Regions from separate parts of the Nocardiopsis sp. NPDC006832 genome, predicted to be linked through region 2. Evidence: predicted binding sites of a transcription regulator. Region 2 holds the regulator's gene; each other region holds the start of a gene.
What was found. Region 2 encodes LexA, which represses DNA repair genes until DNA is damaged. Its sites were predicted from a motif close to TCGAACANNTGTTCGA; they were not measured.
Positions count from the first base shown of each region.

Region 1 (2,269 bases), on a different contig from region 2:
CGGCCTCCTCCTCCGAGACGCCGGGCCGTCCCACGAGCCGATCCAGGATCGCCTGGGCGGTGGGCCGATTCGCGGGGTTCTTGTCGAGGGCTTGGCGCACCAGGACCGTCAGGGCGGGGTCCAGCCCGTCGAGCCGGGGCGCGGCCGTGGTGACGTTGTGCAGGACCGCCGGGACCGTCGCCGCGTGGAAGGGCGTCCTGCCGGTGCCGGCGAACGCCACCAGGCATCCCCAGGCGAACACGTCCGCGGCGGGGGTGGCCGGGTGACCGTGCAGGAGTTCGGGCGCGATGTAGGAGGGCGTGCCCATGAGCCGGCTGGAACGGGTGATGCCGCCGCCGTCGTCGTCCAGGGCGCGGGCGATGCCGAAGTCGATCACCTTCGGTCCGACGGGGGAGAGCAGCACGTTCGCGGGTTTGAGGTCGCGGTGGACCACACCCGAGCGGTGAATGGCGGTGAGCGCCGCCGCCACGCCCATGGCCAGTCCTTCGAGGTCACCGCCGCGGAGGGGACCGCGTTCGCGCACGGCCCGGGACAGGTCCGGGCCCGGGACGAACTCGGAGACGACGAACAGGGGGTCGCCCTCCAGGCGGGCGTCGATGACCCCGGCGGTGGAGAAGCGGGCCACACGGCGTGCGGTCTCGACCTCGCGGGCGAAGCGTCGCCGGAACGAGGGGTTCTCGGCCAGGTCGGGGTGGACGACCTTGAGCGCGACCTGTCGCCGGGAGTGGTCCTCGGCCAGGTACACGGTGCCCATGCCGCCGCGTCCCAGCCGGCGCGACAGGCGGTATCCGTCGATCTCCGTGGGGTCTCCGGAATGGGGGGTGGCGGGGCCGTCGTGCCCGTTGAACATGTGGGATGCCTCGTGGGGGTCGTGGGGGGCGCCGAGTGCCACGGTGCTCGCGGGTCCGTGGCTCGGGGGCTTCTCGGTCCCACGGATGGTTTCACAGGTGGTGATGTCGTCGAGGCGGAAACAGTTCCACGGCGGCCTTCCCTTCGCTAGTATTCGATCACACGTTCGAATGCCTGCTCGTACTTCCCCGCGTGCGGGCACCCCGGCGGTGCGCCCTGGCACCGCCGGACGCCAAACGAGGAGTCGGTCGATGCTTGGGGGAACGGTTGTGGGGCGGTACTACGGAGCGGACGTCACGGTCGTGGAGGAGGACGGCAGGCCCACCCGCTTCGTGTGGGACGGGCGGGTCTACGGGGTGCGCAGGATCATCGACCAGTGGGTGACCCTGCGCCGTGACTGGACACCGGGTGAGAGCTCCCAGGTACCCGAATGTCGGCACTGGAGGGTCGAGGCCGGATCGTCCTACTCCCAGGGGGTGTACGAACTCCGGCACGACACCACCACCGGTGAGTGGCTGCTCTCCCGGGTGTGGGGATGATCCGGGGGAGAACAGGGGACGGCCGGGTCGGTGCTACCACCGACCCGGCCGTCCTCGTCTACGGGGTCGTCTCCAGGTCCGTCGGCAGGAGACTGTAGACGGCCAGGTCGGTGCGGCCCTCGTTCAACGGCATCGCGTTGCGCTCCACGCCCTCGTGGACGAATCCGGTGGACTCGGCCACCCGGCGAGATGCGGTGTTGCCCACCGCTGCCTTGATCTCGATCCGTTGGAAGCCCTGTTCGATCGCCCAGCGGGACACCGCCACGACCGCCTCGGCGGCGTAGCCATGGCCCCGCCCCCAAGGCGAGATCCAGTAGCCGACCTCGGTGACCTTCGCGGGCCACTCGGTGCGCAGCAGGGCCGCCGAACCGACGAACCGGCCGCCCTCGCGCTCCAACAGGGCCCAGTGCTGGCCGTCGCCGGACGTACGAATGCCCGGCGCCAGACGCAGACAGAAGTCCTCCGCGTTCTCCCGGGTGTAGGGCTCGCCCGGGGACGGTAGCGGAACCCACCGCTGGAGGTCGGGGTCCACGCACGAGGCGTACACGTCGTCGATGTCGCGTTCGAGTACCGATCGCAGTCGGAGCCGCTCGGTCTCCAGGATGACCGCGGGCATGATCGGCGTGCTCTGAACGGTGGTCATGGTGGAGTCGGACCCTCTTTCCTCGAATCGCGCCGCGCACCCACGGCGTGGCGGCAGCGCTCACGATAGCCGCGCCGGCCAGGGTCGCCGCAACCGGATATCGAGGTGGTCACCGTCGTGACCTGCAAAAAGAGGCCTTCGCCACAGGGGTGCTAGAGCAGGCCACGGGCCACCCGCTCTCGGATGGCGGAGTCGAACACGTCGGCGAAGGCGTTGCCGGGGCACTCGGTGTCCAGCC
Region 1 is NZ_JBEYLC010000025.1:14,186-16,454, forward strand. Features, by position in the region: gene ABZ717_RS13995 (serine/threonine-protein kinase) at 1-850, opposite strand, end outside; gene ABZ717_RS14000 (DUF6504 family protein) at 1,101-1,388, shown strand; gene ABZ717_RS14005 (GNAT family protein) at 1,447-2,031, opposite strand; gene ABZ717_RS14010 (N-acetylmuramoyl-L-alanine amidase) at 2,184-2,269, opposite strand, start outside.
Region 1: a site for LexA is predicted at 1,004-1,019, ahead of ABZ717_RS14000 (DUF6504 family protein). Genes of this name have one in related genera too.

Region 2 (2,269 bases):
CTGTTGGCCGAGTTTGGCGAGGGCGTCCTCGGAGACGGGCCGCCCCTGGCAGGCCCGGCGCACCCCGGCGATGATCTTGCTCCGGCTGAAGGGCTCGGTGACCCCGGAGCGCTTGGCGACCATGAGCAGGACGGTCTCCTGTGTGGTGAAGCGTCGCTCACAGACCGGGCAGGAGCGGCGTCGCCTGATCGCGGAACCGTCGTCGGTGGACCTGCTGTCGATCACCCTGGTGTCCGGATGACGGCAGAACGGACAATGCATCCTGGTTCACCTGCTTCCCTATACCCGAACCACAACCCTTGAGTCTACCTAACCACAACTTCTAGGCACATACCCCATTGGTAACACCAGATGTTGTGGTCGAACCTAGACCCCGGGGGCACGGGTCGCAACCCGCCCCTAGGCGTGTTCCTCAAGTGGGGGCTCAGGACCCGCCTCCACCGGGGAGGAGGTCTCGAATACGTCGGGGGGTCGCTTCCAAGGATAAGGGGACCGCACCCGGGGGGACCCCGTTCGGCGCGCGTTCCACAGGTGAGGAATCCCTTGCCCGGCGGGCTTTCCGGCATCCACGCGACCTCCGGGGACACGCTCCGGGGCCGCCTCGGGCGAAGCACCGGGAAAGCCGTTTTCGGCATTCGACGGACAGCGGCGAGGGAACGCGTGTACATACTTAACCGAGGGTCATCGGAAAGGCCCGCCGAAAAGGCGAAGTCGCCGTCCTCGGCCGCTCGAACGCTTGTTTGATATCACCGTGTGCAACGACTAATCTTGACCTTGATTTCCCACCGGTTTCGCCGTCTCGCCCACTCGTGAGACGACGGACCCGTCACCGGCCACCCGAACAGGCCCTGACCGAACCGAACGCCGAGGAGGCCCGGCCGTGCCGGAGGACAACACCGAGGTCGTCGACCCCGGAAACACCACCGTTCTTTCGCCCGTGGGTGACACGGGCGGTGCCGTGCCCGAAGCCCCCAAACTGACCGCGCGCCAGCAAAGCGTTCTCAACTGCATCCAGCGTTATGTGCGCGAGCGCGGTTTTCCGCCGTCCATCCGAGAGATCGGGAACGCCGTCGGTCTTTCCAGCCCTTCCAGCGTCGCGCACCAACTCAAGGTGCTCCAGCGCAAGGGCTACCTGCACCGGGACCAGAACCGGCCGCGCGCGGTCGAACTGCGCGCCCCCGGCCGCGACACCGCGCAGAGCATCAAGCCCGAGGAGCTCACCGCCGACGCGACCCGGGCCGCCGCGGTGCCGCTGATCGGTCGGATCGCCGCCGGTGGCCCGATCCTGGCCGAGGAATCGGTCGAGGACGTCCTGGCGCTACCGCGTCAGCTGGTCGGCGAGGGTCGGCTGTTCATGCTGACCGTGGTCGGCGACTCCATGACCGACGCCGCCATCACCGACGGCGACCTCGTGGTGGTCCGCCAGCAGCCCACCGCCGAGAACGGCGACATCGTCGCGGCCATGTTGGACGACGAGGCCACCGTCAAGGTGCTGCGTCGCGGGGACGACGGCCACGTGTGGCTGATGCCCCGCAACGACGCCTACGAGCCCATCAACGGCGACGCCGCGACCATCCTCGGCAAGGTCGTCACGGTCATGCGCCGCGTCTGACCCTGGCCGGGAACGACGACCGCACCGCCCCGGCCACGCCCACCAGGGCACGGCCGGGATGGTGCGGGAGGGCACGGCCGATACGCTGAGGGCGTGTCCATTCCTGCCCACACCCCCGTCGCCCGCGGCCGCGTACGACGCCGTGGCCGCTCGGTCTCGGTGATCGCCGCCCTCACCCTGCTCGTCTCGGCCTGTGGCCCCGCCGAGGAAGAGGGCCCCGAACCTCCGGGGGTGAGCGGTGCCGAGCGCGAGCTCAGCTTCGAGGGTGGCGGGTTCACCGTCGACGGCACGTTCACCGCGCCGCGGGAGAGCGGCTCCGAGAACGGGGTGCCGGGCGCGCTCATCATCTCCGGCAGCGGCCCCACCGACCGGGACGGCAACAGCGCCGGGCGCCCCGAGGCCGACACCAACCTCAACCTGTCCCGGGTGCTCGGTGACGCCGGGGTGGCGACCCTTCGCTACGACAAGTTGGGCAGCGGCGACCCCGCCACCTTCGACGACGAGGTGAGGGAAGCCCTGGAGGAACCGGTCGATCCCGAGGTCTTCGACGCCCAGATGGCCGCCGCTTACACGGCGTTGGTTGAACAGCCCGAAGTCGACCCCGAGCGCACGATCGTCGTGGGCCACAGCGAAGGCGCGCTGTACGCGCTACGCGCG
Region 2 is NZ_JBEYLC010000087.1:16,300-18,568, reverse strand. Features, by position in the region: gene nrdR (transcriptional regulator NrdR) at 1-261, opposite strand, end outside; gene lexA (transcriptional repressor LexA) at 938-1,612, shown strand; gene ABZ717_RS26495 (alpha/beta hydrolase) at 1,712-2,269, shown strand, end outside.

Region 3 (2,269 bases), on a different contig from region 2:
TCACCGCGCGCACCACCGGCTTGAGCCGGGTGCCCTCGCAGGTGGGGCAGGGCACGCTGCGCATGTAGCCTTCGAGGCGCTCACGGGTGTGGTCGCTCTCCACCTCGGAGTGACGACGCTTCACCCAGGGCACCACGCCCTCGAACTCGGTGTAGTAGGAGCGGCTGCGCCCGTACCGGTTGCGGTAGCTCACGTGGACCTGGGTGTCGTGCCCCTCCAGGATGGCCTTGCGGGCCTGCCGGGGCAGTCGCTCCCAGGCGGTGTCGGTGTCGAAGCCGATGGCCTCGCCCAGGGCCTTGAGGATGCGTTCCCAGTAACCGCCGTTCGGGCCGCCCGACCAGGGGGCGATGGCGCCGTCGGCGAGCGTCTTCTCCGGGTCGGGCACGAGCAGGTCGCCGTCGACCTCCATGCGGGTGCCCAGACCGGAGCAGTCGGGGCAGGCGCCGTAGGGGGCGTTGAAGGAGAAGGAACGCGGTTCGAGCTGCTCGAAGGACAGGTCGTCGTAGGGGCAGTACAGGTGCTCGGAGAAGACCTTCTCCCGCTCGGGGTCGTCGTTCTCCAGGTCGACGAAGTCCAGGACGATGGTGCCCCCGGCCAGCTTCAGCGCCGTTTCGACCGAGTCGGTGAGTCGACCCAGGGATCCGGGCTTGACGCTGAGACGGTCCACGACCACGGAGATCTCGTGCTTGTCGTAGCGTCCCAGCTTGGGCGTCTCGTCCAGGCGCACCGCCCGGCCGTCGACCATGGCGCGGGTGAAGCCCTTGGACTGCAGGTCCTTGAAGAGTTCGACGTACTCGCCCTTACGGCCGCGCACGACCGGGGCGAGCACCTGGAAACGGGTGCCCTCGGTCATCTCCATGACCCGATCGACGATCTGCTGAGGGCTCTGCCGGGCGATCTCGCGGTGGCACTCTGGGCAGTGCGGCACGCCCACGCGCGCCCACAACAGGCGCAGGTAGTCGTAGACCTCGGTGATGGTCCCCACCGTGGAACGCGGGTTGCGGCTGGTGGACTTCTGGTCGATGGAGACCGCGGGCGAGAGGCCCTCGATGAAATCGACGTCGGGTTTGTCCATCTGTCCGAGGAACTGACGGGCGTACGCCGACAGTGACTCGACATAGCGGCGCTGGCCCTCGGCGAAGATCGTGTCGAAGGCGAGTGAGGACTTGCCCGAGCCGGAGAGGCCCGTGAACACGATCATGGAGTCGCGGGGCAGATCCAGGGAGACGTCCTTGAGGTTGTGCTCCCGTGCTCCACGGACCACCAGTTGTTCGACCATCGAGTGAGACATCCTTCGCGGTACGGCGGTCGCAGGCCCGTCCGGGCCATGGCGGGGATGTGGGGAGGGGGTCACCTCCCCCGTCCGCCAAGACTAACGATCGCCCGTGACGGTTTCTTCCACCAAGCAGAAGTGGTGGTGGCCATGACGCGTCGGCGTCAGACCACCACCACTATAGACGAACAACCGTTCGAATATCTGGGGTTCTTTGAAGTTCTCCAGGGCCCTCAGGACCGGTCGGCGGAGCTGTCCGTCTCCACCTCGGCCCGCTTGTCCTTGCCCTCGTCCGAGCGCGACTTGATCAGGCTGCCGATGATGGTGATGGTCATGATGCCCAGGATGACGGTCAGCGAGGTGCCGATACCGACCTCGATGACGTGCACGCCGTTCTCGTGCAGCGCGTGCAGGATCATCTTCACGCCGATGAAGACCATGATCGCCGACAGGCCCCAGCTGATGTAGGCCAGGCGGTCCATGAGACCGGCCAGGAGGAAGTACAGCTGACGCAGACCCATCAGGGCGAAGGCGTTGGCGGTGAAGACGATGTAGGCGTCCTGGGTCAGACCGAAGATCGCCGGGATGGAGTCGACGGCGAAGACCAGGTCGATGACACCGATCGCGACGATCACCAGCAGCATCGGGGTCACGTGACGACGGCCGTCGAGCTTCACGGTCATCTTGGCGTCGTGGTAGTCGTTCGTCACCGGCCAGAAACGCTTGACCAGGCGGACCACCGGGGTCTGCGTGAAGTCCTTGTCGTCCTCGTCACCCTTGAGGTGGTCCCGGATGATCTTGTAACCGGTGTAGATGAGGAAGACGCCGAAGAGGTAGAAGACCTCGCTCCAGGCGTTGATGACCTGGGCGCCCAGGACGATGAAGATGCCGCGCATCACGATCGCGATGACGATGCCGACCAGCAACACCTCGTGCTGGTACTTCTTGGGCACCGCGAAGCCCGTCAACAACAGATAGAAGACGAACAGGTTGTCG
Region 3 is NZ_JBEYLC010000031.1:19,464-21,732, reverse strand. Features, by position in the region: gene uvrA (excinuclease ABC subunit UvrA) at 1-1,279, opposite strand, end outside; gene ABZ717_RS16065 (TerC family protein) at 1,507-2,269, opposite strand, start outside.
Region 3: a site for LexA is predicted at 1,458-1,473, ahead of uvrA (excinuclease ABC subunit UvrA). Genes of this name have one in related genera too.